3 regions of the Bacillus sp. GW823-FHT06A11 genome follow, and region 3 is predicted to be linked to each of the others. Evidence: riboswitches for the same ligand, from Rfam matches in the RefSeq annotation. Region 3 holds a riboswitch; each other region holds the start of a gene.
The links. Region 3 has a riboswitch for lysine ahead of lysA (diaminopimelate decarboxylase). Riboswitches for the same ligand answer to the same signal wherever they lie in the genome.
Positions count from the first base shown of each region.

Region 1: it holds a riboswitch for lysine, as region 3 does, so the genes downstream of both, AC1Q8L_RS07805 (amino acid permease) here and lysA (diaminopimelate decarboxylase) in region 3, are expected to answer to the same signal.
Region 2: it holds a riboswitch for lysine, as region 3 does, so the genes downstream of both, AC1Q8L_RS17270 (amino acid permease) here and lysA (diaminopimelate decarboxylase) in region 3, are expected to answer to the same signal.

Region 1 covers NZ_JBXAHS010000001.1:1,548,530-1,559,208, forward strand. Annotated here, with positions in the region: gene gapN (NADP-dependent glyceraldehyde-3-phosphate dehydrogenase) at 1-1,204, shown strand, start outside; gene AC1Q8L_RS07795 (DUF3626 domain-containing protein) at 1,284-2,369, opposite strand; partial or broken gene AC1Q8L_RS07800 (glutamate racemase) at 2,482-2,721, opposite strand; lysine riboswitch at 2,831-3,012, shown strand; gene AC1Q8L_RS07805 (amino acid permease) at 3,160-4,584, shown strand; gene AC1Q8L_RS07810 (ABC transporter permease) at 4,645-5,844, shown strand; gene AC1Q8L_RS07815 (catalase) at 6,118-8,115, shown strand; gene AC1Q8L_RS07820 (type 1 glutamine amidotransferase domain-containing protein) at 8,139-8,654, shown strand; gene AC1Q8L_RS07825 (hypothetical protein) at 8,981-9,184, shown strand; gene AC1Q8L_RS07830 (MDR family MFS transporter) at 9,229-10,485, opposite strand; gene AC1Q8L_RS07835 (SgrR family transcriptional regulator) at 10,569-10,679, shown strand, end outside.
Region 2 covers NZ_JBXAHS010000003.1:590,238-600,916, forward strand. Annotated here, with positions in the region: gene AC1Q8L_RS17230 (DUF3892 domain-containing protein) at 1-286, opposite strand, end outside; gene AC1Q8L_RS17235 (DUF2785 domain-containing protein) at 367-1,191, opposite strand; gene AC1Q8L_RS17240 (nucleoside/nucleotide kinase family protein) at 1,309-1,980, opposite strand; gene AC1Q8L_RS17245 (metallophosphoesterase family protein) at 2,151-2,894, opposite strand; gene AC1Q8L_RS17250 (aminoglycoside phosphotransferase family protein) at 2,908-3,834, opposite strand; gene AC1Q8L_RS17255 (VOC family protein) at 3,849-4,646, opposite strand; gene AC1Q8L_RS17260 (sulfite exporter TauE/SafE family protein) at 4,852-5,754, shown strand; gene AC1Q8L_RS17265 (GNAT family N-acetyltransferase) at 5,791-6,240, opposite strand; lysine riboswitch at 6,561-6,753, shown strand; gene AC1Q8L_RS17270 (amino acid permease) at 6,866-8,332, shown strand; gene AC1Q8L_RS17275 (iron-sulfur cluster biosynthesis family protein) at 8,446-8,751, shown strand; partial or broken gene AC1Q8L_RS17280 (DNA alkylation repair protein) at 8,785-9,225, shown strand; partial or broken gene AC1Q8L_RS17285 (tetracycline resistance MFS efflux pump) at 9,236-9,519, shown strand; partial or broken gene AC1Q8L_RS17290 (cytochrome P450 family protein) at 9,803-10,313, shown strand; gene AC1Q8L_RS17295 (nucleoside hydrolase) at 10,410-10,679, opposite strand, start outside.
Region 3 covers NZ_JBXAHS010000001.1:1,039,873-1,050,551, forward strand. Annotated here, with positions in the region: gene lysA (diaminopimelate decarboxylase) at 97-1,413, opposite strand; lysine riboswitch at 1,594-1,775, opposite strand; gene AC1Q8L_RS05140 (DUF3888 domain-containing protein) at 1,865-2,260, opposite strand; gene AC1Q8L_RS05145 (LTA synthase family protein) at 2,515-4,401, shown strand; gene pssA (CDP-diacylglycerol--serine O-phosphatidyltransferase) at 4,590-5,291, shown strand; gene AC1Q8L_RS05155 (NAD(P)-dependent oxidoreductase) at 5,322-6,293, opposite strand; gene AC1Q8L_RS05160 (DUF4025 domain-containing protein) at 6,438-6,605, opposite strand; gene AC1Q8L_RS05165 (histidinol phosphate phosphatase domain-containing protein) at 6,674-7,690, opposite strand; gene hisE (phosphoribosyl-ATP diphosphatase) at 7,703-8,026, opposite strand; gene hisI (phosphoribosyl-AMP cyclohydrolase) at 8,037-8,342, opposite strand; gene hisF (imidazoleglycerol phosphate synthase cyclase subunit) at 8,339-9,097, opposite strand; gene hisA (1-(5-phosphoribosyl)-5-[(5-phosphoribosylamino)methylideneamino]imidazole-4-carboxamide isomerase) at 9,091-9,810, opposite strand; gene hisH (imidazole glycerol phosphate synthase subunit HisH) at 9,783-10,412, opposite strand; gene hisB (imidazoleglycerol-phosphate dehydratase HisB) at 10,413-10,679, opposite strand, start outside.

The sequences.
Region 1 (10,679 bases), 510 kb from region 3:
CGTAAATATGCAGGATGAAATTGCCGATATCATTATGAAAGAAGTCGGTAAAGGCTATAAAGATGCGAAGAAAGAAGTTGTTCGTACAGCTGACTTCATTCGTTACACGATCGAAGAAGCTTTACATATGCACGGAGAAAGCATGATGGGCGATAGCTTCCCTGGCGGAACGAAATCGAAACTTGCGATCATCCAACGCGCACCACTTGGTGTTGTATTAGCAATCGCACCATTTAACTACCCAGTAAACTTATCTGCTGCAAAACTTGCACCAGCATTAATTATGGGTAACGCTGTTATTTTCAAACCAGCAACTCAAGGTGCAATTAGTGGTATTAAAATGGTTGAAGCACTTCACAAAGCTGGCCTTCCAAAAGGTCTTGTAAACGTAGCTACAGGACGCGGTTCTGTAATTGGTGACTACTTAGTAGAACACGAAGGTATCAATATGGTATCGTTCACAGGTGGTACAAACACAGGTAAACATTTAGCGAAAAAAGCTTCAATGATTCCACTTGTATTAGAACTTGGTGGTAAAGATCCTGGTATCGTTCGTGAAGATGCTGACTTACAAGATGCTGCAAACCATATCGTAAGCGGTGCATTCTCTTACTCTGGTCAACGTTGTACAGCTATTAAACGTGTACTTGTACACGAAAACGTAGCGGACGAGCTTGTTAGCTTATTAAAAGCGCAAGTAGCTGAACTATCAGTTGGATCTCCAGAACAAGACAGCACAATCGTTCCATTAATCGACGACAAGTCTGCTGACTTCGTTCAAGGCTTAGTTGACGATGCTGTTGAAAAAGGTGCTACAATCGTTATCGGTAACAAACGTGAGCGTAACTTAATTTACCCAACATTAATCGACCACGTAACAGAAGAAATGAAAGTTGCTTGGGAAGAGCCATTTGGCCCAATCCTTCCAATCATCCGTGTTTCTTCAGACGAGCAAGCAATTGAAATTGCTAACAAATCAGAGTTCGGCTTACAAGCAAGTGTCTTCACAAAAGACATTAACAAAGCATTTGCAATTGCTAACAAAATCGAAACTGGTTCTGTTCAAATTAACGGACGTACAGAGCGCGGCCCTGATCACTTCCCATTCATCGGTGTAAAAGGTTCAGGTATGGGCGCACAAGGTATTCGTAAGAGCCTTGAGTCTATGACACGTGAAAAAGTAACTGTATTAAACTTAGTTTAATCTTATAAAAAGAAGCTGGTTTATTTTTAAATCAGCTTCTTTTCTATATAAATACTTCCGAAAAACGGAGTATTTCATTCTACTTCCGATTTGGTTTTCCAAATCGAACTAAAACATGCCATAATAATTTTAATTCCTGAAGCACTTCTTCATAAGTGCCACGATCACTCCAAGATAATGGATTGCGTTTCAAATCCACTACAGCAGAGCCAATTATATTTGCATCGATACAATGATTACTTGCAATGCGTCTTGCTAAAGATGGCATTTTTGAACCTCTAAAATCCATCGGAACTTCGTCTACCATAAGTACAAAACCGATGTGCCAATACAAATCAATAGCATACTTCAGGCAAATTTCTTCTAAAACTCTTCCTATATCCGTACCCTTAAATGAAGGATCTGCAACAAGTACCTCCACGTCTTCTTTAAGAGAAATCTCTCCATGAATCTGCGCTTCAATATAATGATTAAGATTACGGGCTGGCTCTTTGCTTACTAAATCTATAAACGGCCTTTTCAGATTAGCCAGTAAATGATTAATTAATATTGTTGGAGTCAAATTTCCTTCACCAATTGCAAAATCTCTGACAAATGTCTCTTCCAAAAGAGCAGCTAAAATCATATCAAACTCCTCATAAGTCCCCTTTTCTTTCGGATCTTGATGCGAATCTAAATACGTATATGTAGAGCGCGAAGAAACTTTTGGAGATAAAAGAAAATAACATGAACCAAAACGCGGAGCCGGCCCATCTGGATGTAACATTAAATTTAGCGCTCCGTATTTTGGCCGTTGCTCATTCGTTACGCCTTCTAATTGATATGCCCCTCCAAATATTCTCTTTTCCCAAAGGTCACGTTCACCACCAGGGTAAGCAGATACACTTCCATTAGATAGTAATGTTTCAAATTGACTTTTATATACTCCTTGCTCAAACAGTGCTTCAGCAACACTTTTTATACTGGAATCAAGTCTGTCTGGATGAAAGTGTAAAGCAATCCTTGCATGAGATTTTAAATTAGCGACAGCTTCTTCAAATATTTCATCTGTAATATTAGACATTTTAAGTATATGATTAATCGTTGCTTTAGCCTCACGTTTTTCGTTCTCTGCATATTTTGAAATATACTCTAAAGCAAATAATTGAGATCTTGATAATTCCATAATCCAATCTCCCCTTTAATTGAAATGACCTTAATCCTTTCAATTAAAAATGCATTTTTTCCTTCTTATGCAACTAACCTAATTTATTGAACAAAAAGTACTTTAATACAGTCTAATTACAGATACGAGCATTCTTTACGGGTAAATCCACACATTCTACAGAAATGTGATATCCTAGCCATCGCTCAGCAATATGTTCAAATGATAAAACAGATCCCGTTGTAAAAAAACGATGCTTCGGATTCAGATTGTCAGACAAAATTCCTTTGTGCTGTAAAATGGTACTTAACTCTATCGCTGTTTCTTCTGCAGAACTAATAATCGTTACATCTTCTCCTAACCCCCTTTTTAATCACAAACTCTTCCCTATAATCTGATTATTACTATATCCATTGACGTATAAAAATACATTTGTTACTCTTAAAGACGTTAATTTAATATTTAAATCCTCATTCGTATCTCGGTGAGGTAGAGGTTGCAATCATTAAGAGTATCATTTCAGGAGATGTAGTGGCATTGATGAAGGAATGAGAAAGGAATGGTTGCCGAAGTAAGTCGTGTCCACCATGCACGCTTGCTGGGTCTGCATTTAATAAGTGCAGAACTGTCACAAACGTTTCGTTTGTGGAGAGCTATCGAGAGGTATGTCGTGGGTTTCTTATAAGATAGAAAGCATGTAGCGGCAGATTACGTGCTTTTTTTGTTTTGTTTGGGACTTCTCTTCCTGACTCAGGAAGACATACATATCTCCTCGCTTGACTTGGTTATACTAACTTTGGAGGTATTTTCTATGCAACAAAAAAAATGGGGCTTTTGGGTACTAACAGCTTTCGTTGTCGGTAACATGGTTGGCGCTGGTATTTTCATGGTGCCAAGTACGTTGGCACAAACAGCAAGCCCACTCGGTGTCACTTTAGCTTGGTTAACAACAGGGTTTGGTGTTTTAATGCTAGCTCTTGTTTTCGGTAATTTAGCAATTCGTCGTCCTGATTTAACGACAGGACCACAAAGTCATGCATATGCTTTATTCTCAACACCAAAAAAGAAAAAAATGGCTGGATTCAGTATGGTATGGGGATATTGGGTTGCAAACTGGGCAAGTAACGTTGCCATCATTACATCATTTGCGGGATATTTATCACTCTTCTTCCCAATTATGAAAGATACGCGACTACTATTTTCAATCGGTTCTTTTAACATAGAAGTCGGAAAACTAATTACATTTACGATTTGTTCCATCTTACTTTGGGGAACTCATATTATATTAACAAATGGTGTAAGCGGAGCTGGAAAACTAAACTTCTTAGCAACAACAACGAAAGTAACTGGATTCCTTTTATTCATCGTCGTTACGTTATTTGCATTCGAAGCTTCTAAGTTTGGACAATGGTACACGCCGATGATTGATAAATCAGGTGTATCACATGGTCTTCTTTCACAAGTAAATTTAGCTGCTCTTACAACGCTTTGGGCGTTTATCGGAATTGAATCAGCCGTTCTTTTATCAAACCGTGCTGTTTCTCCAAAAACGGTAAAACGTGCAACAGTTGCGGGATTACTTATTACAGTTGCGATTTACTTAGGAATTACAATTTTAACAATGGGTGTACTTCACGTTGATAAATTACAAACTTCTGAACGTCCATTAGCAGATGCACTAAACGCTGCAATGGGTCATGGCGGCGGGAAACTGATGGCATTACTTGCTCTTACTTCCCTGTTCGGTTCTATCTTAGGCTGGATTTTATTAAGCTCAGAAGTACCTTATCAAGCAGCAAAAGAAGGTTTCTTCCCTTCCTTCTTCACGAAAACAAATAAAAAAGGAAGTCCAATTTACTCATTACGATTAACAAACATTATGTCGCAAGTATTCCTATTCTCAACATTATCAGGAACCATTGCGGAAGCTTATACATTCGTTATTACCGTATCGACACTGGCCTACCTCATTCCATATCTCGTTTCACCAATCTTCCAGTTAAAACTAGTCGCAACTGGTGAAACATATAAAAATGAAATGCGGGCAAGAATTACAGATGGCATAGTCGCAGTTATCGCACTTTGCTACGCACTGTGGGTTATTAAAACCGGCGCATCCGATATAAAAACGTTCCTTCTCGGAATTGGTTTATTCGTAATCGGATTTGCTTTCTATCCATTAATGAATCGTGATCAGAAAAAAAATAACGAAAAGAAAAACGGGCAAGTTGCATAACGCAATTTGCTCGTTTTTTCTTTTGTAAAACATATATAATAGAACAAAGAGGTGAAAAACATGTCAATCGAATCGCTATGGAGCAGTCGCTTCCAACAACATATTCAAAATATCATTACATACTTTGCACGTATGATTAACGGTTTACTATATAGCTTTATCTTTATTTCATGCGTTGGCGCATACTACTATGCTCAGTTTCTAAAAACATCTCCTTCTAAAGGAATATCTTTACTACTCATCACGATTGTACTTACATTCATTATAACGAGATGCCCTATCCGTACATTTATTCAAAAACCTGATGCTGTCTATTTACTAGCACTAGAAGAGAAATTAACATCTTATTTCAAAAAATCTCTTCTATACAATTACATCATTCAGCTTTTCCCATTGTTATTTACGTTCCTTATTCTCGTTCCACTTGCTATGCAATCATTGCAATTAACTGTACCTTTTTTGTGTACAATCTTTATCGTATTAATGATTACGAAAGCTTGGAACATGTACATACATTGGATGTGGCGTGATAGTCACGACAAAAACATATGGCTGATCATCCGTATTACTTGTAATGCCTTAATCATTTACATGCTGTTTTATTCCGCAAATGTTCTCATATTAGGCGGACTACTTTTACTACTTGCTTTCCTACTTCTATATACGAAAAAACAGCCTACAAAACGAATACCTTGGGATTACATAATCGAGCAAGAAGAAAAAATGAACGTTCGTTTTTATCAATTTGCTAGCATTTTTACAGATGTTCCGCAACTGAATAAACAAGTAAATAAAAGAAAATGGCTTACAAATTGGATTGAACCTTTATTACATAAAAAACGAGAAACTTTCTTCTACTTGTATACACTAGCATTTTTACGTGGAAATGATTATTTCGGCATATATATTCGCTTAGGATTGATCGGTGCTTTCGCCTTATATTTCATACCAAATATATACGTAAAAGGCGCTATCGCTTACATCGTTCTATATATGATTTCTATGCAGCTCCGTTCACTGTGGAAATATTTTTCAGGAAATATTATTGTAGCATTATATCCGATTGGTACTGAAGAAAGAATGAAGCAATTTCTTCGCTTAATCTTTATATTGCTAAGTATTCAACTCATTGTATTTTCAATTGTTATACTCATTGCTACAGGTCAATTTTTACATAGCCTTATCATTATGATTGTCGGGTTACTCTGGATCAAATTTATTATTGTACCAAAAACAAAGCAACGCGTTTCTTCGTTTTAACGAAAAGAAATATCTTAAAAGCCAAGGAGCAAATAAATTATCTCCTTGGCTTTTTTATTTTTTAATTTTAAACCTATCGTTCATACTTAATTAAAAACTTTAGGTATGTTACTCCTGTTTTTCTTAAGCATAGAGTGCTATACAAACTCCCTGTCTTCCCCTTGATGTTTTAGGGTTTAATTATGATTTTTACATACAAAAATCATAATACATGTTTACATACTAATAAAAAGGGTATCTATTAATTAACAGAGTAAAGGAGGGGCCTATATTGTGAATAAAAAAACGGAACAATTGAAGCATCACGTTACTGACAATCAATGCAAACATGCTTTAACAACAAATCAAGGGGTAAAAATAGCTGAAGATGAATTTTCTTTAAAGATGGGCTTAAGAGGCCCAACCTTAATGGAGGATTTCCACTTTCGCGAGAAAATGACCCATTTTGATCACGAACGAATTCCCGAAAGGATTGTTCATGCACGCGGAGTTGGTGCTCATGGTTATTTTCAGCTTTATGAATCGTTAGAAGCATATACGAAAGCAGATTTTCTTACTAATCCTTCAAAGAAAACACCTGTATTTGTACGGTTCTCAACCGTTCAAGGTTCTAAAGGATCCAATGACACAGTAAGAGATGTACGCGGATTCGCCACAAAATTTTATACAGATGAAGGAAACTATGATTTAGTGGGTAATAATATGCCAGTATTCTTTATCCAAGATGCTATTAAATTTCCTGATTTTGTCCATGCAGTTAAACCAGAACCACATAATGATATTCCTCAAGGAGCTAGCGCTCATGATACCTTTTGGGACTTTGTTGCGCATAATCCTGAGTCCACTCATATGGTCATGTGGCAAATGAGCGACCGAGCTATTCCGCGTAGTTTACGAATGATGGAAGGTTTTGGAGTTCACACATTTCGACTCATTAACGCAGAAGGAAAAGCCCATTTCGTAAAGTTTCACTGGAAACCTACCCTCGGGGTTCATTCATTAGTATGGGATGAAGCTCAAAAGATTGCCGGGAAAAATCCTGATTTTCATCGTCAAGATTTATACGAAGCAATTGAAAAAGGGGATTATCCTGAATGGGAGCTTGGATTACAGCTAATTCCAGAAGAAGATGAACATAAATTTGATTTTGATATTTTAGATCCAACGAAATTATGGCCAGAAGAAGAAGTTCCCGTAAAATTAGTTGGTAAAATGACACTGAACAAAAATGTTGATAACTTCTTTGCTGAAACAGAGCAGGTAGCTTTTCACCCTGGTCATGTCGTACCAGGTATTGATTTTTCAAATGACCCTCTTCTGCAAGGAAGATTATTCTCCTATACAGATACACAATTATCTCGTTTAGGGGGCCCTAATTTCCATCAAATTCCTATTAATCCGCCTGTATGTCCTTTTCATAATAATCAACGTGATGGTATGCATCAAATGCAGATTCATCGCGGTCAAACAAGCTATCATCCTAATGGATTAAATAACAATCAACCTGCAACCGTCCAAGCCGAACAAGGAGGATATGAACATTATCAAGAAAAGATTGATGGGCATAAAATTAGAGGTCGCAGTAAAAGCTTTCTTAACTTCTATTCTCAGGCTAAACTTTTCTACAATAGTATGAGCCCTATTGAAAAGCAGCACATAAAAGAAGCTTTTTGCTTTGAAGTTGGGAAGTGTAAATCAGACATGGTGAAGGCAAATGTAATTGCTCTTCTAAACCACGTCGATCGTCAATTAGCACAAGAAGTCGCTAACATTATTGGAGCTCCTTTACCTAAGGTAAATCACGAAGTAAATTCAGATGCAAAATCACCTGCACTAAGTATGTCCAATACTATTTTTAAATCTGATTCCAAAAATGTTGCAATTCTATTAAATGGTGACCCAAGCGTCTCACTTCTGTCCGAATGGATTCAAGCTTTTGTACAACACCGAATTAACTATAGCATCATAGATAATAAAATTTATCAGTTCAATGATTCCATTAAAGTAACTGATACTTATACAACAACAGACTCCTCCCTTTTTGATGCAGTATTAGTGTTTAGTAGTGAGTCTGTCATTCAACCCCCTGTTTTAGAATTTGCAGAAACTACTTTTAAACATTTTAAACCGATAGCTCATGTCCTTAGTAATCCTCATGCTTTGGACCATAGTAAGATTAAACTGGATGGAGCAGGAGTTTACAACTTAACAAATACTTCAATTGAATCATTTATAGAAGGCATTGCCCAAGGAAGATTCTGGAGCCGATAATATAATATAAGGAGCGGATTAGAATGAGTAAAAAAATTGCTATTTTAATAACGGATTATTTCGAGGACACAGAATACACAGAGCCAGCAGAAGCTTTTAAACAAAAGGGATATGAATTAACAACTATTGAAGCAGAAAAAGGTAAAACGGTACACGGTAAGCAAGGAAAAAGTGAAGTCGTGATTGATAAAAGTATTGATGATGTTTCTCCAGAGAACTTTGATGCCCTCTTCATACCGGGTGGATTTTCTCCAGATATACTTCGTGCCGATGAACGTTTTGTTCGCTTTAGTAAAGCATTTATGGATGCGGAAAAACCTGTTTTCGCTATTTGTCACGGACCTCAGCTACTCATCACTGCACAAACACTTGAAGGACGCGATGTAACTGGATATAAATCTATTGAAGTCGATTTGAAAAATGCCGGCGGGAACTTTCATGACAAAGAGGTTGTCGTATGTCAAAATCAGCTAGTAACAAGTAGACAGCCAGAGGACATCCCAGCGTTTATTGAAGAATCGTTGCGTATATTAGGATAACTACTTCGGTTAACTAACCTCCTTTTATTTACATGAAAATAATTAATCAGTGGGGTTTTATTCATCCACCACTGATTAATTATCCCTCACCAACTGGTCGTTTGCAGGAAATCCGACCACCACAAATAGCAGGATAAATAAAAAAGGGGGGGAATCCAAAAGTTCAGTTTTAATAATCTTTTGGATTCCCCCCTTTTCTCGCCCCAAAATTCCTTATCACTTTTCATAGGCAGTTCTCATATAGTGAAAATGACTATATAATTCCTATCCATAAGTTAAATAATGATTTCGCACATATATAAATACAAAAGATGGGAGCCTTATTTATGAATAACAATCCACCTTCAACGCCCCAAGACAACTCCGAAAACAATAGCCGTGATATTACACTGCAAACATTAAGGGTCATCGGACTCGTCGTCCTTATTAGTGGTTATATCCTCGTTGCGCTCTCTGAAGTAGGTGAGCTGAAAGTCTTATTAACAAACCCAAATAGCAATCCTGATTTAGCTGAAGTTGATCCGTTTTAAAAGCCATATGAAAAGCGATTTCTAGCATCGCTTTTTATATCGTTTTATCCAATCTGAGAAACCTCCCCCTCATACTTCTCTTTCCCTATCGCCTTCATAAATAATAAAATACTGCTCATACCAACGATAAAGTACAGAGCACTCATACCCCAAGATGCAATAAATGAACCTAGCATAACACCTAATGCCCCGTTCATTTTTGCCACTTGAAAGACCATTCCGTTAATCGCCATATAAGAACCTCTTGCCTCATTTGGCACCATATCTGCCATAATAGATTGACGCACTGGCACATACATCATCTCGCCTACTGTTTGGAAAAGCCCTGCAATTAATAAAATCCATAAGCCATTGCTCGTTCCGAGTATTGTAAATCCAATCGTGTAAATAAATAAGCCTACATATAAGATCTTCAAATCGTTGAAGCTTTTCAGCATTTTAATAAGAAGTGCTGAACATAACACAACTAAAATTGTATTCTCTGCAGAAATCCAGCTCAGCATGCGAATACCTGTTAAATCAAACGTAAAACCATTCCCGAATAAAAAGTGCACCGTTTCAAATTCCTTCTGCAAACGTACCCCTAAATAATTATTAATTTGAAACTCTAACGATAATGTACATATACTCGCTGCACAAAAAATTAAAAATGCTTTATCTTTCATCACGACTTTATAACTATCTGCCATATCTTTTAATACATTTTTCTTCTCCATCGTTTTTCGTGCTACATACACTTCTTCCATATACACAGCCATCACATATAAAGTCATAATGGCAACAAGCGTTAATACGATAAACAATTGTAGTCTATAGTTTTCAAATAGTAATCCTCCAAATATCGCTCCAATCGCAATGGATAAGTTAATAGCCCAGTAATTAATGCTGTACATCACTTTTCGATTTTCAGGTGTACTCACATCAATTAACATCGCTTCTGTCGCAGGATTCATAAGTCCCGATCCTAAACTATTCACTAGCATAAAGATAAATGTTAACCACGGTGAGTCAACGTAATCCGAATTCGCAACTCCCATACAAGCAATGGAAATGACTTGTATACTTTGACCGATAATCATAACCTTTTTACGCCCAAGCCGGTCTCCAACATATCCACCGTATAAACCAATTACTAATGAAGCTATGACATTAATAAGTAGTAACGCACCAGCAATCGCGCTACCTAACTTTACGGAAAAATAAATCGCCATAAATGGAAAAATCATCGTGGACACAGTACGTGTTAAAAACGATGTTATAATTCTAATTTTTATATTTCGATGCATACTCCAAAATCCCATTGTTTCCCCTCCTTATGCTTACTTATTTTACTTTGAAAAAAAGGAAGAAAAAGGTTAGAATATTCTAAAGAGTTTCCCCTTTTATGATAGAAGGAAGTGTATATATGAAAATTATGGACTATTACATTAGACTAAGACTACATGCACAAGATCAACAACATATGCGAAATAGCTTACAAGAATTAGCGGATGTT
Region 2 (10,679 bases), on a different contig from region 3:
TTTCCTTTATACCATCCGGTTCACTACGTATAATATCTCTACCATACTTATGAAATACGTCCACATGAGCTAACTTCCCTGATTTTGCTTCATTAAGAGCAGTCATATAATCTAACTCTCTCCCGCTGCTTGTTTTAAAAGCAATTAAATCACCTTCATCATTTTTACGAACGGCAACAATTTGTTCTGCTCCTGAATTGACTTCATGGCCTATTTCAAATTGAGCTCGTTCATCTCCTTGATGTAAGTAATCATTATAAACTTTTTCAAAGTCTTTTTTATCCATAAAACTCACCTCCAACACATTTTATTAGTATGGTTGGGATGTAGTGGTTTTATGTACTTTTCTCTTAGAAAAACGTATTTTTAATACCTACGCAACCCTTTCAAAGTCTCCAATACATCATCTGTAAAGGCTGTACTTCCTTCTGTCTCTAAAACTCTGAAATAAAAACTTCTTAGGAAAGTTCTAATATTTTGTACTAAAATAGCATGCTGCGGATGTCGGATATCTTCAACAGTTGCTATACTATGTAGCCAATTGCTCCACTCTTCTCCAGTTAATAGATTTTGATCGCGTAATGACATAATTGGCTTTACTAATCTCTCATCCTCAAAGTGTATGTACACGTAGTCATTTAAACGAACCTTCTGACGAACAGCAGCTAATATTGCATATGAAAACTCACGATTTTGTATTGTACGTGCTAACGCATCGAGCGCATCCGCTGCGTGTGCTGTAGAATGTGCCCATCCTTTCCCTTCTACGTAACCCCTTACATCTTCTTCTAAATATACATATTCCAGCACTTGTTCTGCTACACTGTACAATTGTTCTTCCGATAACAACGGTTCTCTTTCATGAACAGATAAAATAAGTGGCGGAATTAATACGGAGAACGCACGTTTAAATACAGAGTCTGTTCCCTTTTCACTAATTTTATAAAATAAATAATCAGGACTAATCGCTTGTAACATTAATCCTCGTAACTCTTTTTGTCTAAATACATCATTTGTAATCCATGTGTGAAGCGTACTATAAATTAAATCATCACGTAATTCAGCATCAGGTGATCCGATATAATCTAACATCCACTGCGCATATGGATATGCATCCACATCTTCTGGTACAGCATAATTATTATTTTTAATTTGTAGTAGTTCTTCTTTTAATTCTAGTACTTCATTCATTAAATTTCCTGTCCCCTTTTTGCGTTTTTTATTGTCTTATCCCCTTTTATTTGCTTCATAAAATTAATTTAATTATAACAATAAATAAAAGGCTATACATATATTTCTGATTATGTATTACGCTCTTTCATGAAATATAACTTCTGGATTTTCTAAATCACTATTCTGAAATACAACATCCGCACACTCTATCGGATTATGCTCATCTATATACATCTTACAGGCCGCATGATATCTGTTTAAAAACATCTTCTCTGCTTCTTCATAACCTCCAAAAGCTTCAGTTTCCCGCTTAGCACCACGTTTTCTCGCAATCTCAAAATCTGTATCTACAAAGATTTTGTAATCAAATAAATGTGCAACGTCTTTTTTCAATAGAAACGTTCCATCTACTATTAATATCATATTTTGTGTGGCCAATAGCGGCTCATTATGTACAGGCATATCCGTTATTAAGTTATGAGAAATCGTTTCATACTGTAAATTCCCGTTAGGTCCTAAAGGCATTAATAATCTTTCTTTGAAAGCTGTATAATCGTGTGCATCTTCATAATACCCTCTTGCAGATTCTTTACCTTGTGCATAGCGAATCACTCTTGAATTATGAAAATCGTCGATGCTAGCGCGTGTTACTGGTAACCCTCGTTTTTTTATTTCTTCCGCTAGTTCGTTTGTAAATGTTGTTTTTCCTGATGCTGTAATACCACTTACTCCAACTCTTGTTGGATGAGTTAAGTTTAATTTTAAAATATGATCTACAATTTCTTTCATGCGTTGTATTCGGTTCATGATATTTCCTCCTACAATCAGTTTACATAACATAATTACAGGTAACATTTCATATCATTATTTGTCGGTAAATCGATATCCTTTGTCGAATCGTTGATATATCGAAAAAATCGTTGATATATTTTAAGTTATGATAGATATATTTGAAAAATCGTTGATATATTATTAGCTTACTTCCCCTTAAATCCTCGATACAGTGCAGTCCGTAACTCTTGTTTGTATTCTGCAATCTCTGGCATTTCGAGTTCTTCTGCTAGTCTGATAGCTAATTCAATATCATACGGTACTCGTACAAGTTGAATAGAAAAGCTCGCTGCTTCTTTTTCATTGTAAGTTCCTTCAAATATTAAATAGGAAGCTTGTGTTATTTCAAGTGGGTTTCCTACGCTACCGGCGTTACATAACGTTTTCCCTCTGAAATTTTGAACGAACGCTTGGTGAACATCACCGTAACAAACGACATCTGGTTTTCTTTCCCCTTCTATATTTTCCGTCAGATCACTATTTTCGAACATACTAATACGTTCTTCTCTTGAAGCGTGTGGTTGAATTCTTTCATATAAACTTCTCGGTGAGGCGTGGAACATACGAATGAGTTTGCCGCTCATAAAAAATTCGATTGAAAATGGTAAACTTCTTAAATAGTCGTTTTGTTCTTCTGATAATTGTTTTTGATGCCATTTTAATGCTTCAAATTCAGTTGGCTTTGTAATAAAATCATCCCAGTTTCCCATTACGACTACTTCACATTCTTTACGAATGATTTCAATTGCTTCACTGGAATGAGGTCCTTTTCCTACTAAATCTCCAAGACAAATAATGCGCTCGATTCCTCTTAATTTAATATCATTCAACACGGATTCTAATGCTTGAATATTACCGTGAATATCTGAAATTACTGCTATTTTATCCATATAAATTACTCCTTTATTTATTAAATTCACTTGATTGATACCATTTTGGAATATAGGATGAAAAATCATTATGATCTTCTAAAATTCTATTTAACCTTTCCTTCATATCATCTACTAAATGTGGTGTGCTTCGGTTTGTCCATACGATATCAGCCGGGAATATCATTGCTGCATATAATGAGTACAGTTTCCAAAAATGTAGATTAGGTTCGCCTCCGCAATAACCGTGAACTTGTCCAACCGCAAATGATTTACTTATTCTTGTAGTAAAAATCGCTACGTTATAAAAATCGTGTATTGGATCGCCAAAATCATATCCACCAAAATCAATAACGATAAACTCCTTATTATGAATCATACTATTTGCTGGATGGAAGTCCTCATGTAAAAATCTTATTGGACGATTTCCCAATAAATCTTTATGATTTTCTACAAAGGTTAATACTGGCTTCAAATCCATAAAATTCACCTCGTAATCTGTTAGTGCCTCTATGTATCTTTCGTATTTATTCCATCTAGATGTTTCCCATTTATTACTTGCACTTTCTCTTTCAATTGAGTGAATTCTCTTTAATACTTCCCCTGCTTTTCTTCCTGCATTATACTGTTCTTCCACCGTTAGCTTCGTTAAACCTTCTTCACCATTTATACCTCGGGTCCATTCAAATACTTGAACACATTTATTTAATTTCTCAAGTATTATGAAATGAATTAACTTGGGGGTTGGAATATGTAATGACTCTAATTGTTGCATATACGTATATTCTTCTTGTTTACGTTCAAAATGAACAGCATCACATATTTTTACAAAATAAGTTTCTTGATTCTTTAATTCAATTTTATACTTCTCTTCATGTGAAAACCCTTTTGAAATAGCTGTACACTTTGCAATACGAGGCCATTCTAGTTTTCTCTCTATCTCTCTAAGGATTTCTTCCACAACATTCACCTCTATTAATATATGTACAAACTACCTAGCACTTCATGCTCTCGTTTATTTCCACCTGTAAACTCTACTGCAAATGGATTTTCGCCATTCTTATTCAAATGTTCTAGCACTAGCCCTTCTTCAATCGGTTCACAAAACTGTACATGAATATCTCCAAACACTACACTTTGACACTCAGCATTCCATTTTTCATTTTTCACAACTGAGCTTGTAGATAGTCCCATTACTTCTTTCCATTTCCGCACCGTTTCTCGAACGTTTTTCACTGCATAATGGATCGTTTCAATTTGTTGTACTTTGTTTTTATGTTCCGTAATCGTTCCAATGTTACGTAAATCATTTCTTCTTTCTTCGTCCGTTTCATTCCACTGTATAAAGAAAGGTAATTTCAGTCCGTTCTCTTCTTGCTTAACAAATAACATTTTCCATTCTAAAAGCCGGCCATCTTTTCTCATGCGTTTCCCTTCAAATGGCCCTATCGTATGTAAGCCGTGCTTCTTAAAGTTAACTACTAGCTCCTCAATTGCATCTGTTCGGATTGCGATTTGTAGCATTCCTTCTCCATTTTGTAGTTTCATCACTGTTTCTTGTACTAATGGATTTTCTGCTTCTTTCGCTTTTTCTTCATGTTGAACTGCTAAAAATTCTATATATGATAAATCAAAATAACTTAAACTATTCCAAGTACCCCAATTCGTATGCTCTCCGCCTAATACAGTATGAAATCCAAGTTCCTGCATTTGTTTTGCCGCTTCCTCCGGTGTACCATGAACTGCATGAACGAGATGATCAAATCGTAACATGTCTTTCTCCCCTTTCTCTTCATCCTTTTATTGTATATTTTATTTTTCTTTCATTCAATTCAAAAACTTTAAAACCTAGTTGATTTATACGATTAATATGTATTATAATGAAACAAATTTAATTATTGCTGATTGGAAAAACCAAAGGCACTTTTCTCATACGGGAAAAGTGTCTTTTTCATTTATTATTACAGGGGGATTATTTATGCAGAAATTAATTGTCTTTGCTATTATCGGATTTTTCGCCCAATTGATCGATGGAGCACTTGGAATGGCGTATGGGGTAACGTCTACTTCACTATTATTAATGTTTGGTATTGCACCGGCTGTAGCTTCCGCGTCCGTTCATTTAGCTGAAGTGGTTACAACTGCAGCTTCTGGCGCATCTCATATCAAATTTGGAAACGTTGATAAATATACCGTTTCTAGACTTACATTACCTGGGGCAATCGGCGCATTTGTTGGTGCATGTTTTTTAAGTAATTTGCCTGGCGATGTAATCAAACCGTACATTTCCGTATTTTTATTTACTTTAGGGGTTTATATTTTATTACGATTCATCATTCAAAAACAAATTGTCACTTCAAATAAGCGTATGTCTGCAAAACAACTTGTGCCGCTTGGTTTATTCGCTGGATTCGTTGATTCAACTGGTGGCGGTGGTTGGGGGCCGATTACTACGCCTGTTCTTCTAGCAAGAGGAAATGAAGCTAGAAAAGTTATTGGATCTGTAGATACGAGTGAATTTCCTGTTTCACTCGCTGCAACAATTGGCTTCTTCATCTCACTTGGCTGGGAACAAGTAAGCTGGGTTTGGGTATTTGCCTTAATGCTTGGCGGTATTGTCGCAGCTCCAATTGCTGCATGGTTAGTTCGTATCGTTCCAGCACATTTACTTGGGGTATTAGTTGGCGGTCTTATTATCTTTACGAATATACGTACACTGCTTACTACATTTAAAGTGGATCCAACTATTATTTCACTTTCTTACGTTGCAGTTGGTCTTGTCGTTATTATTTCTATTTTCATTGCTGTTCGAAATCATTCCAATCGTCCTAACGCATCAACGGCTGAGTATCCAAATGATCAGAAGCAAATGCTACCATAACTATAAAAAATACCGCCCAATTTAGAGCGGTATTTTTTATTTTTCTATTTTCCAATTAATCATCGTTTCTGTAGCATTTACTCTCTTCATATGTAACTTTTCTAAAATGCGAATCGAACTATAATTATCTAGAAGTGTCTCTGCAATTATTGTTTCTACCTCTCCTGTTTTGAAAGCCCAATCGATTAGTTCTCTTACAGCTTCTGTTGCATAGCCCTTATTCCAATATTTCTCAATAAATCCATAGCCAATTTCTACTGTTCGATTCTCGTTTGGTTTCCCTTTAAACCCAATATCACCTATAACGCTATCATCTTCTTTCCGAAGAACATACCACGCGCCCCATGGTAATATAGCTGCATCTTGTTTTACATTCTTTACATGCCCTACAATATGCGGACCGCTATTGTATCCTTGCTCGTTAGCAACTTGAACTCTCTCTTCTGTACACGGCACTATATAGAGCCTTTCTGTTTCTAATTTCATTTTGATTTCCCCTTTTTACTTAAACATTACTCTAATTATAACAAATAATATGACTTTATTATGAATGTCGAATTATATTTTTCTGAATTTTCTTTTAATTTAGAGGGTTTTTCAATATTTTTTGCGAAACATTTGTATAACAATTTTTTCTTTGCTTATTGCTACATAATAGTAGGCTCGGGTGGAGTTTTGCAAGCGTTTCCTATACAATAACCGATATTTTTTGACTTTTCCTAACAAAATTCCTTGCAATATATTCAGAAACTCATTACAATTGCCATATATTAAAAATCTTAGCAATATATAAATCCTCATCAATCCGATGAGGTAGAGGTTGCGACTTTTAATAGTAAAACGGACGAGACACAGAGAATGTCACTGACTCCGTTTGAAAGGAAAAGTTGCCGAAGTTTATATTTCTTCTCTGGAAATATGAGCTGGGGCTGTCTCCGAAAGGAACAGAACTGTCACGTTTACAAAATTACCGTGTAAACGTGGGGTGCTATCTTAACGGAAGGGTATGATGGGGTGGTTATTTGTGAAACGTTCCGCCAAATTCCTTTGGCGGTTTTTTGTATTTTTCTCCCCCGCTCCTTCCTAACCTACAAGAAAAGGAGTGTTGAACATGAATAGCGCAACAAATCAATCTACCTCTAAAACAGAAACTACACAAGGACAAGGTGAATTAAAACGCGGATTAAAATCGCGTCACCTTACGATGATTTCTCTCGGTGGTACAATCGGTACCGGACTATTTCTTGCCAGCGGTGGTGTAATCCATTCAGCTGGTCCTGGCGGTGCACTAATCGCATACGCCGCAATTGGAATTATGGTTTATTTTTTAATGACAAGCTTAGCTGAACTTGCAGCTTACATGCCTGTTACTGGATCTTTTAGCACGTATGCAACAAAATTTGTTGATCCATCACTTGGCTTTGCACTTGGATGGAACTATTGGTATAACTGGGCAATTACGATTGCTGCTGAACTTGCAGCCGTAACATTAATTATGAAATTTTGGTTCCCAGATACCCCTTCTCTTATTTGGAGCGGATTATGTTTAGCTATTATTTTCCTTTTAAACTACTTATCTGTTAAAGGGTTTGGTGAATCTGAATATTGGTTCGCACTTATTAAAGTAGTTACGATTATTATCTTTTTAATTGTTGGTTTCATGATGATTTTTGGAATTATGGGCGGTGAAACGGTTGGATTTAAAAACTTCACTGTTGCAGATGCACCATTTAACGGCGGTATCATGGCAATTATCGGTGTGTTTATGGCAGCTGGTTTCTCATTCCAAGGAACTGAACTATTAGGAGTAGCTGCTGGTGAAACGTCTGATCCAGAACGTAATATCCCAAAAGCAATTCGTTCAATCTTTTGGCGTATTCTTTTATTCTATATCCTTGCGATTCTCGTTATCGGTTTATTAATTCCTTATACAACTGAAAGCCTTGCTGCAAGTGATGTTACAGTAAGTCCGTTTACACTTATTTTTGAAAAAGCGGGCGTTGCCTTTGCTGCTTCTGTTATGAACGCTGTTATTTTAACTGCTGTACTATCTGCTGGTAACTCTGGTATGTATGCATCAACTCGTATGCTTTGGGATTTAGCTCGCCAAGGAAAAGCACCAAAGTTTCTTGGTAAATTAGATAGCCGCGGTGTACCTGTTAACGCGTTAATCGTAACGTCAATTGTTGGGAGTATTGCTTTCATTGCTTCTTTATTCGGTGATGGTGTTGTATACATTTGGTTATTAAACGCATCCGGAATGTCTGGTTTTATCGCATGGGTTGGAATTGCAATTAGTCATTACCGTTTCCGTAAAGCATATATCGCACAAGGAAAAGATTTAAATGACTTACCATATAGAGCAAAATGGTTCCCATTCGGTCCAATCTTCGCATTTACACTTTGTATCATCGTAATTTTAGGACAAAACTACGGCGCATTTATGGGTGAAGCAATTGATTGGAACGGTGTACTCGTTTCTTACATCGGTTTACCACTCTTCTTAGTACTATGGTTAGGTTATAAATTTACGAAAAAAACAAAAGTGATTCCACTTGATAAATGTGAACTAAAATAAAGTGAAACGAGCAAACAAATTTGTTTGCTCGTTTTTTGTTGCAAACCTCTTTACTTCCCTATTGCTCCTGTTTTTGCAATAATAAAGGAAATATAAATAAAGGTTGGGATACAATGAACATTCGCATTACTGATGAAGCGAAAGCAGCTATACATAGATTAGAACTTGAAGATACAAAGATCGTTCGCATTAGAGGAACAATGACGAACTCTTGTAGTATTTTCGTTGATGTCGATTTAATTTGGGATACATATAACGCAGATGATGTTGTATATGAAGATGCAGAGCTTATCGTACAAATGGATTCATTCACGAAAGACTACACTGGTGATACGGTGAAACTTGATTATAAGACGACAGGTTTTAGTATTACGACTCCGAGTGAGACTTTGGTTTATGGATTGTCGATTAAAAAATAAAAATTGTTTTCATTTGACCACCGAGGTGAAAAAATGGGTAAATATATTCCGTTAAAATTTTTATTTAATGAAGAATTAGCAGAAAAAATAGCTGATTCTATTTGTAAACACGATCCTTGTTTCTCTAAAAGCATCTTTGTAGATTCTGTAGCTTGTAAAGTTGAAAATTTAGAGTTAAAACAGCGTATTGAAGTAATTGCAGATGAATTACACAATGCTTTACAAAAAGATTTTAATGCCGCAATACATATATTACTGAAAACATTAGGACCAGAAAATACAACAGAAGTAGGCACATTTACAAATGGATATATGTACATGCCTGTTGCAAAATACGTTGAAAAATATGGGCTTAACGATTTTAAAATCTCGTTTAATGCAATGTATGAAATAACGAAAAGGAATACTGCTGAATATGCCATTCGGCCCTTTCTTGAAACATACCATCAAGATACACTAAACATATTACAACAGTGAGTTCATGACGAAAACAGTTATCTCTATCAGTGTTTCAGTAGTTTGGAACAAAAGGCTGCTGGTACTAGAATGAGTTTGCTTAATTTCCCAGGCTTTCTATCGAAAGGAATGGGGATTGCGATTATAGGTGGATTATTATCGATACATTTGCTAAACCGAAAATTACTACCTATGAATGCTAATTCTTTCACTCATTTGTATAGTAATTTACTATTACTTTTTGCAGGAATCATATTGATTAGCTGGTTGGTTACTATGAAAATGTATAAATGCTCCAGAAGAAATATATAACAAAGTGAAAAGATTCATTTTTCAATAACTTTTTTGTTATATTTTTCAATCTAGTGACGTTTCTTACATCAAGATTAAACAACTATATTTTTAACCCCGATCTAAATTTAGATCGGGGTTATGCTTATTTGGACTTTTGAAATTAAATAACTTTATTATCATTTTACATATAAAAAATCAAAATTTAACAATTTACCATATATGCATTATAAAAGGTTTGTCTAAAATAATGTATATGTCAAGAAAACTTGTCTGGAAGTTGAAATGTTGTAGAATCTAGAGTCCGAATATACTTACGATAGATCCTCCCAATCATACTCGCCTGCGTCGGATAGTCTCTAAACCCTTTACACCACGTATGATTGAGGACCTTCGTCCCCGTATTCAGCAACTTGCCAACGAATTGTTAGTTGCTGTACAAGAACAAGGAAAAATGGAAATTATTGCAGATTTTGCTTAACCACTACCCATTATTTTCATTTCCGAGGTGCTTGGGATTCCCGCCACTGATCGAAACCAGTTCCGCAAATGGACAAAAAACTCATGGACACCTCTGTGGAACCTATTCAGGGAACTGAAGTTAAAACAACACTTAAAAGTTTATTCATTACATTGAGACATTACTTAACGAAAAGCGTCTAAATCCTGATTCTGATTTGATAAACGATCTCATTCAAACAAGAGAGCAAGAAAACAAGTTGAATAAGAACGAGCTCCTTTCAACAATTTGGCTACTCATCATCGCTGGACATGAAAAGACAGTTAATTACATAGAGAAGTCAACGACTTTTTTATTTTAGGGGAACTTGTTTTGTTAATTTGATATTGACAGTTAAGTGAAGTGACATTTGATTCTCATAATCCGTATTATCTGGAGTTAATAAACTCTATTACACTCTCTTCTTTAGGAACGTTTCCATAATATCTTTCTTAAATTTTTCATAATCAAACTGAAAAGCTACATTATGCGTTTTATAGCCTGGATTAGTAACAAAACGAAAATCTGCAATGCTTTGACCAAATCCTTCTCCTTGATCAGGGATTACTTTAATAGGTACTCTTGAAAGACTAACAGCGTCTTGATTTAGCAAATACCAAACTGTTACAAAATCATGCATAGGACTTCCACTTATACCAGGATTAGACTTGGAATAGAAATT
Region 3 (10,679 bases):
CAATTCTGTTTTTTTTCAATCCTAGTTTTCCGATATATTTTAATTATTTTATTTTACAAAAAAGGAATTGCCCATCCGAACAACTCCTTTTTCTATTTAAACAAGCTCTTTAATACGTATGCGATCGTTCCCAATAATATTTTCATATGTTTCGCGTTCCACAACTACTTGCGATGTTCCGCCTTTTGCAAAGACAACGGCTGGTCTTCGAATCCGATTGTAATTATTCGCCATCGAGTACCCGTAGGCTCCTGTACAGGAAACTGCTAGTAAATCAGCAGAAGCGACTTTCGGTAAATGAATATCCCAAATCAACATATCTCCGCTCTCACAACATTTCCCCGCAATCGAAACGAGTTCTTCATTCTCATCATTCCCTCGATTCGCTAACATTGCTTCATAACGCGCACTATATAAAGCAGGTCTTAAATTATCTGTCATTCCACCATCGACTGATACATATTTCCGAATACCAGGAATATCTTTCACAGACCCAACTGTATAAATTGTTGTCCCAGCATCACCTACAATGCTACGGCCTGGTTCAATCCATATTTCTGGCAATGGATATTCACATACAGTAAATTGTTCTCTCACTGCACTTGTTACAGCTCGCACATATGTCTCAAGAGTTAACGGTGTATCCGACTCTGTGTAGCGTATTCCAAATCCCCCACCTACATTTAACACTTTTACTACATAGTTTGTTTGCTCTCTCACTTCTTCTAAAAATTGGCGAAGAACTTCAATCGCTCGAACAAAGCCAGCTGTTTCAAATATTTGCGATCCGATATGTGAATGAATCCCTAGCACATTATAATTGGATTTTTGTAAAGCAAATCCAATTGCCTGCATCGCTTGACCGTTTGAAACGCCAAATCCAAATTTCGAATCATCTTGGCCTGTTGTAATATATTCATGTGTGTGCGCCTCTACTCCAGGCGTTACACGAATTAATATGTTCACAAACTTTCCATGTTGCATCGCTAAATCGTGTAAAACTTCTAATTCAAAGAAATTATCTACGACAAAACAACCGATATTCGCCTGAAGAGCCATCACTATCTCTTCTTCTGTTTTATTATTTCCATGAAAATGAATACGTGATGCTGGAAATCCTGCTTGGAGCGCAGTATATAATTCTCCTCCAGAAACAACGTCTAATGACATATTCTCTTCACGAGCTACTCGGCACATCTCCATGCACAAGAACGCCTTGCTTGCATATGCTACTTGATAAGAGAAACCACTTTCTTTAAAAGCACGATGAAATGCTCGGCATTTTCCTCGAATAGACTCTTCATCGTATACATAAAGTGGTGTTCCGTATTGCTTTGCTAGCTGCGTCGTATCGCACCCTCCAATTTCTAAGTGTCCTTGCCCATTAATTCGGCTTGTGCCGTGTAAATACATTTAAATTCCTCCCTTATTTCCTCTAAAACTCATAACCCCAATCTTCTATTCATTGCAGCACGCTTTTAGATAGACAAAAAACGCGCGGAACAATGTTCACACGCGTTTCTTATTAGGAAAAATATATATTGAAAAAATAAACGAGTTGTTATCTCCTCAAAATAAGAAACCGCATCAACATCTCCAAATAGCTCTCCATAAAATAAATCTTATGACAGTACTACATTTATTCAATGTAGTCCCAATATATGAATAAGATGGTTATTCTTATATTTCGGCAATAGTCCCTTTCAGCCTATGATCACAGATTCCATGAAATCTCCCATAGCTTACTCTTTCCTATCGCGGCCTCTACCTTTGAGAGTAGATGAGGTAAGTCTATTTAATTTTCAAACATCTAATTGTTGCTATTAACAATACCAAAGGACCATTTTATTTGTCAAACAATTTTTTATATTGTTTTTTTGCAGTTTAATTTTGTATCATTTGGTAAGCGCTTTACTGAAATCTTTGTCACTTCCCATTCGCCTTCTTCGTTATTAAATGTAATCGTTACCTTCTCAAATGGGGGAGCAATTTTCCCAGCAACACGTTCATACTTTGTCACTTCAATACTTGCTTGAAATAAATATGTACCGCTATACACTTTTTTTAAACTAATAATTTTAGGGCATTGATACGGTTTCAAACTTCCATATTGTTTTTCAATTGCTTTATTTATTTTTGGAAATAAAACAGAATAAAGTGCATCTTCCATAAGAGGTGCATCATATTGAGCTATTGACACACTCGGTGAGGTAAAAAGTATAACACTACTGCATGCTATAAAATATAATAATTTTCGCATTATAACCTCCGTATTATCACGCGATTCTTTCTGCGTACGATAATTATCATACATAGAAATTCTGTTTTATTGTCTCCCACCACTCTTTTTCTACTCGATTATTATAAAAAAGCCCACAACTCTCTTTTATTTTCGTATAATGATACTCATAGTATAATAATCATAATAACAAAGGACTGTTCGTATATATAAAATGAGTCGTTAAGCAAACTGACTCACAAGAACTGTCATGCTTTTTAGGAGAGGAGTATATTATGCTACAACATCTGTTTCCAAAACTGCGATTTGCACTCGTTGCAGTCGTTTTACTATGGATTAAAACATATATTGTGTACAAGCTAGCATTTGATATTAAAATTGATAATTTCTTTGAAGAATTCATGCTTTTTATTAATCCACTAGCTGCGTTACTTTTATTTTTCGGCTTAGCTTTACTTGCATCTAAGTACCGAAACCGAATTATAATTGGAATCAGTTTTATACTGTCATTTATTTTATTTGGAAACGCAATGTTTTATGGGTTCTATAACGATTTCGTTACTTTCCCGGTTTTATTCCAAACAAACAATATGGCTGATTTAGGGACAAGTATAAAAGAACTCTTTACGTACAAAACATTACTTTTATTTGCAGATGCAATTATTTTAATGTTTATTTCGCGTAAATTCCCATCATTTGGCGACAAAACACCACTTTCCCGCTCAGAGAAGCGAACTTTCTTTAGCGGTGTAACAGCTTTATTAGCACTACAAATTGTTGTATCAGTTATTTATAAACCACAAATGTTCTCGCGCTCATTTGACCGTCAAACTGTCGTAAAGAATTTAGGTTTATACACATATCATCTATTTGATATTACACTTCAATCCAAGTCTTCAGCTGAGCGTGTATTTGCAAGTGGGGATGGATTTTCTGAAATCAAAAACTATACAGACTCAAAAGACAAACAAGTTGATAAAAACTTATTTGGAGCTGCAAAAGGTAAAAATGTAATTTTAATTTCAATGGAATCTACACAAAGCTTTGTTATTAATAAAAAAATAAATGGAAAAGAAATTACCCCATTTTTAAATGAATTTATTAAGGATAGTTTCTATTTCGATAACTTCTATCATCAAACTGGACAAGGCAAAACTTCTGATGCTGAATTTATCGTTGAAAACTCACTTTATCCGCTAGATCGTGGTTCTGTATTCTTTACTCATGCAACAAACGAATACACAGCGACACCAGAACAATTAAAGAAATACGGATATTCTTCTGCCGTCTTCCATTCAAATGATAAAACGTTTTGGAATCGGGATGTAATGTATCCTGCGCTTGGATATGATCGTTACTTTAATTTAAATGATTACGCAGGAACGGAACAAATGTCTGTCGGTTGGGGATTAAAAGATAAACAGTTCTTTGAACAATCTATTCCAAAGTTAAAATCTTTACCGCAACCGTTCTATACAAAATTTATTACATTAACAAATCATTTTCCGTTTCTTCTAAATCCGGAAGACCAATATGTTGATGAATTCAACTCAGAAAGTGGTGTTGTAAACCGCTACTTCCCAACTGTTCGTTACACAGATGAAGCTCTTAAATTATTTATTAAACAATTAAAAGAAGAAGGACTGTATGATAATTCCGTTATTGTCATTTATGGTGATCATTATGGTATTTCCGAAAACCATAACGCAGCTATGGCACAGTTCCTAGGAAAAGATACTATTACACCATTCGATTCTATGCAATTACAACGAGTTCCTCTTATTATTCATGTGCCTGGTCAAGAAGGAAAAGTTGTTTCTAAAGTATCTGGTCAAATTGATATTAAACCAACGCTCCTTCATTTACTTGGTATTAAAACAAATAAATCCGTTGAATTTGGAACTGACTTATTTATTAAAGAAAAAGACCCGCTTATGGTAATGCGTGATGGTAGCTTTGTTTCTGAAGAGTATGTTTATACAAAAAATATGTGCTACAAAAGAAGTACGGGTGAAGAAGCTGATATGACGCTATGTCAGCCGTATATTGAAAAAGCAAAAACAGAATTAAAACTCTCCGATAAATTAATTTATGGAGATTTATTACGTTTCGATCCTAATAATCAATATAAAACTGGAACGATGACAACAAAATTTGAATAGTAAAGGAAGCAACTTTATACAAGTTGCTTCCTCTTTTTATTTTCACTTAATTTTTAAATCATCCTTCTATGAAATCTTTCACAAATTGGTAATTTCTTTCGTATGAGGAATAAATTTATGTTATGATAAAATAAGTAAACTTTCATACACTAATTAAGAATTTATTACAGAAAGCAAGGGATCAGATTTTGTATAGAGCAGCTATTCCAAACTTATTTACGCTCGGAAATTTATATAGCGGATTTTTATCAATCGGCTATGCATCTTTAGGATATTATAAATCAGCTGCTATTTTAGTACTTATCGGGATGATGTTAGATAGTCTTGATGGTCGTGTTGCTCGTTTATTACGTGTTGATTCACAAATGGGAAAAGAGCTCGACTCGCTTGCAGATGTCGTAACATTTGGTGCAGCACCTGCTGTTTTAATGTATTACACATCTTTCTCAAACTACGGAATCATCGGATTATACATAGCGGGATTATTCCCTCTTTTCGGAGCATATCGTTTAGCACGATTTAATGTAACACCATCTTCTACTTCAATGAAATATTTCACTGGAGTACCGATTACAGCAGCGGGAGGGCTTGTTGCTTTCTTAACATTATTTTCACATACCATTCCAAAAATCGTTCTTATTACCGTATTTGTAACGTTCGCATTTTTAATGGTGAGCCGCATTCGTATCCCAAGTTTAAAAGATGTACCAATTCCACGATATAGCATCATTATTACACTATTTTTAGTTGGAATCATTATTACAATGTATCAAACAGGATTTGGCAATTTTTCTGTTTTCTTATTCATTGCCATTCCACTATATATTTTGTACATGTTATCTCAATTCATTAGACAAAGACCGTCTAAAAAAGCGAATAAAGAAAAATAAGAAAACCTTCCGAGTCCGGAAGGTTTCTTTTTATTTTGTGACTAATACCTTTTGATTTACAGGTGTTACTGGCTCTTCGCCGTTTAATACAGCTAAAATATTTCTGACAGCCATTTCAGCCATCGCATCACGAGTTTCAAACGTTGCATTCCCTACGTGTGGAGCAAGTACTACATTCTTTAACTCTTTTAGCTCTTCTGTAATTTTCGGTTCAAATTCAAACACATCAAGAGCTGCCCCTTCAATTTCATTCGTTTTTAATGCATGAGCAAGTGCTGCTTCATTCATAATTGGTCCACGTGAAGCATTTACAATATACGCTGTTTTCTTCATCATTTTAAACTGCTCTTCATCAATCATATGATGTAATTTCGGATTATAAGCACAGTTAATTGTAATAAAATCTGCTGTTTGTAATAATTTTTCCAACGTCACATACGTTGCTCCCAGTTCACTTTCAGCTTCAAACTTACGATTTGGCCCTGTATATAAAACATCCATTCCAAATGCTTTCGCACGTTTTGCAACAGCCTTCCCGATTTCTCCAAGACCAATAATTCCGATTGTCTTACCGTGGACTTCTCGTCCTAAGAAAAATAACGGTGCCCATCCGTTAAATCCAGTCGTACGACATAACGTATCCCCTTCAGGAATTCTACGCGCCGCTGCTAAAAGAAGTGCAAATGTTAATTCTGCAGTCGCTTCCGTTGATACTTTCGGTGTATTCGTTACTGCAATTCCTTTTTCACCCGCATACGTGTAATCAATATTGTCGTAACCAGCACCATAGTTTGCAACAATCTTTAAATGAGGCGCTGCATCAATAACTTCTTTTGGCACCTTTGTCGAAAGTAAACTTAACAATGCATCTTTATCTTTTACAAGCTCTGTTAATTCATCTATAGAAATTAACTCCTCTTTATCGTACATTTCTACATCATGATCTTTTAATAGTTCTAATCCAATTTCCGGAATTTTTCCCGCTACTAATATTTTTGCCACTACTAACACCTCTTCTATAGAAAATAAGATATCTCTTATATTTCATTGTAAGAAATCCACATATAAAAACCAAGGAATTTGATTATAGTTTTGAAAACCGACACTTTTCCATGAAAAAAGAGGAGATGCAACTCTCCCCTCTTCTTACGCTTTTTCCTGCGATTCTTTTCCGAGCTTCACATCAATAGTTCCTTCTGCAACCGTATCGCTAATTTGCTCCTCAATAACCGATTGAGATGCAGCATTCGTTTCAGAAGTATAAGCTTGTTGCTGTGCAACTTGTACATTTTGTTTATTTTGTTGTTTCGCCATTTCTTACCCTCCTTTTCATTCTTTCTTATTTTGAACAAAAAGGGTGGTTTTCATCAAAAAATTGCGTTTCATTTTGAATTTGTTACTTCTTCTTCAAGCAACCTCATTACTCTTGCTCGCTTCGTAAATGTTGCAATCTGAGTAACACCGTGTGCTCGTAATGTTTGTACATTCTCTTGTACATAGTTCCCTAAATCATTTGGGTAATGGGCATCCGAAGAAATCGTAATTGCAACACCATACTTAGCTAATACTTGTAAATATAGTGGACTTGGGCACATTTCACGAACAGGATAACGATAGTACAATCCTGCATTTATTTCTGTTGCCGTATTCGTTTCTACTAACGCACAGGCAATTTCCTCATAATAAGAAAGCTGTTCATTCTCATCCAATCGATAATTAAATACCTTTATATTATCTAGATGAGCGATAATATCAAATAACTCGGTACGAATCGCACTCTTAACTGTTTTAAAAAACGTATCGTATAATGCGCGTAGGTCATGCACCTCAAAATATTCTTTCGTATCTGGATTATCAAATCCCCAGCCATTTAGAAAATGAACGGAACCAATTACATAATCAAAGTCTCCTAGCGCTAATAATTCTTTTAACTCTCCTTCACAACCAATAAAATAATCCGCTTCAATTCCAAGTTTAAGTGTGACACCTCTTTTACTCCATCGTTCTTTCGCCTCTTCAATTGCCTTTGTAAAATCATACAGTGAAACTACCCTTACTTGATCTAACCATTCTTTTTGTATACGACCGAGCTTAGAATTACTAATATCTACATATTTTTCATAATATCCTTTCGCTTCATGAAAACGATATAGATGATCAACAATTCCCACTTCTTTTATTCCTTTTCGCACAGCTTCTTCTAAATATAGATCTATCCATTCTGTTGTAAATGGCCCTTCCTTCACACGCTTTTGCAAACGCTCTTGTGTTTTCATAAGCCAATCAATAGAATGCCTTTCTTGAAGCGGTTCATAACATTCCAACGCTTCATTTATTTTAGCAAGCCACCCTATTGAATACGGTCCTTCTTCTAAGTGAAGATGATAATCTACTCTCATATACATTCCCCCTTATAATGTATCTATTTCCCTTCTATCCCCAATTCTCGAAAGCTTTCCATTTCGTTCTTTCACCTCTCGCATGACATCTTCCAATGCGATATTTTTTTCAGCTAATAAAACGAAACAGTGATAAAATACATCAACCATTTCTTTCACTACTTCTTCTTTATCATTGTTTTTACATGCGATAATTACTTCAGCACACTCTTCACCAATTTTCTTTAAAATTTTATCTTCTCCTTTTGAAAATAAATAATTTGTATACGATTCAGGAAGTGGGTTTTCCTTTCGTTCTTCAATTGTTTTATACAGCAACTTAAAGGCATTTTCCATATGTATCCCCCTATATAATTTGATAGTGAAAACATGTCTTCTCCCCCGTATGACAAGCAGGTCCTACTTGTTTCACATTCACAACAATTGAATCTTGATCACAATCTAAGTATAGAGATTGCACATATTGAACATTCCCTGATGTTTCTCCCTTATTCCATAACGACTGCCTCGAACGAGAGTAAAACCATGTTCTTTTCGTCTCTAACGTTTTTTCATATGCTTCTTCATTCATATAAGCTAGCATTAAAACTTCTTTCGTACCTTCTTCGATGACAATTGCCGGTATTAATCCTTTTGAAAAATTAGGTTTCATAACCGCACCTCAACATTTGCATCTCTTAATTTTCGCTTTACACTCTGCACTGTCGCCTCACCATAATGAAAGATGGATGCCGCTAATGCTGCATCAACTGTTGTCTTTTGAAAAACTTCTATAATGTGATCCGTATGACCACAGCCTCCTGATGCGATGACTGGAATGGAAACACTTTTTGAAATTTCTTCTGTTAAACGAAGATCATATCCACTTTTCGTTCCATCTGCATCCATACTCGTTAACAAAATTTCACCCGCCCCGAGCTTAACAACACGATTCGCCCATTCTATGGCATCCATTCCTGTGTCAACTCTTCCGCCGTTGACGTATACGTTCCATTTATCTTCTGCTACTTTTCTAGCGTCAATTGCCACGACAATACATTGTGATCCAAAGTGTTCTGCGCCCTCTTCGATTAGCTTCGGATTTCGCACTGCCGCTGAGTTTATTGAAACTTTGTCTGCTCCAGCTCTTAGTAAATTGTACATATCTTTCACACTTGAAATCCCCCCGCCAACCGTAAGAGGAATAAATACTTTAGCTGCTGTTTTTTCTACAACATCTATAATCGTTTTTCTTCCTTCATGAGTCGCTGTAATATCTAAAAATACGATTTCATCTGCCCCTGCCACGTTATATGCTTCAGCTATTTCAACCGGATCACCGACATCTTGTAATCCTATAAAATTTACCCCCTTTACGACTCGCCCTTCTTTCACATCTAGACATGGAATAATTCGTTTCGCTAACATAACTTCGTTACCTGTAACACTTCTTCTAAATCAATCGTTTTCTCGTAAAGCGCCTTTCCAATTATGACACCATATATATTCATATCATTTAACTTTTTCACATCTTGAATAGATGCCACTCCTCCAGAGGCAATGAGACGAATGCCCACACTTTTTTGAAGTAACGCCAATTGTTCAAAATTTGGCCCTGCAAGCGTCCCGTCTTTCGAAATGTCTGTAAACACAATCGTTTGAACATCTAAACTTTCCATTTGTTTCGCTAAACTAATATAAGAAATTTCAGACAGATCAAGCCAACCTCTCGTTGCTACGAAACCATTTTTCGCATCAATTCCAACAATGATTTTCTCTTTATATAGACGAACTGCTTCCTCTAAAAATGACTTATCATAAAGAGCTGCTGTTCCTAAAATCACTTTTTCTACACCTACTGACAATAACTTCTCCACCGCTACAAGTGAACGAATTCCTCCTCCCACTTGCACAGGAATACGTACCGCCTTGCAGATTTTTTCAATGACGGGCAAATTTAACGACTCGCCAGCAATTGCACCGTCTAAATCAACAATGTGTAGTATTTCCGCTCCAAGCTTTTCAAATATGATTGCCTGCGCTACCGGATCTTCATTCATCACCGTTTCTTTACTAAACTCTCCTTGATAAAGTCTAACGCATCGTCCTTCTTTTAAATCGATAGCTGGGAAGATTTCCATGCTTCTACCACCTCTTGAAAATTTTTTAATATTTGCATGCCAATTTCACCACTTTTTTCTGGATGAAACTGTGCACCAAATACATTTCCTTTCGCTACAAACCCTGGTACTTGCATTCCATAATCACTTACTCCGCATACAATTTCATCTGGACAATCCGCGTAATATGAGTGAACATAATACACGAAAGAACCATCCACTAATCCATTCCAAAGCGGAAATTCTCTTTCCTTCCTTAATTCATTCCATCCCATATGAGGAATTTTATACGAAACTTTTAACTTACGAATTTCCCCTGGTAGTAAACCCAACCCGCTACAATCTTTTAGTTCCTCACTTCGTTCAAATAAAAGCTGCATGCCCAAACATATACCGAGGAGTGGTTTTCCTATATTACCAACCTCTTTTAGTACACACACTAAATCTCTTTCTTCTAATACGTCCATCGCTTTCGGAAATGCACCTACTCCCGGTAAAATCACGCCATCGCTTCTCAATATCTCTTCTTTATCACTCGTTACAATGTACTCTGCCCCAATATATTTTAATGCTTGCTCTACACTGCGAATATTCCCCATTCCATAATCTATAATGGCAATCAATTACAACATCCCTTTCGTTGAATTTACACCAGTAATGTTGGCATTTTTTTCGACCGCTTCTCTAAGCGCTCTACCAAAAGCTTTAAATAATGCTTCAATTTTGTGATGCGTATTACTTCCGTATAGAACGCGCGCATGTAATGTAATATTGGCAGCATGTGCAACTGCTCTAAAAAATTCTTCCGTCAATTCTGTATCAAAATCCCCAAGCTTCGGATTTGTTAATTCCCCTTGAAATACACAATATGAGCGTCCACTTATATCAAT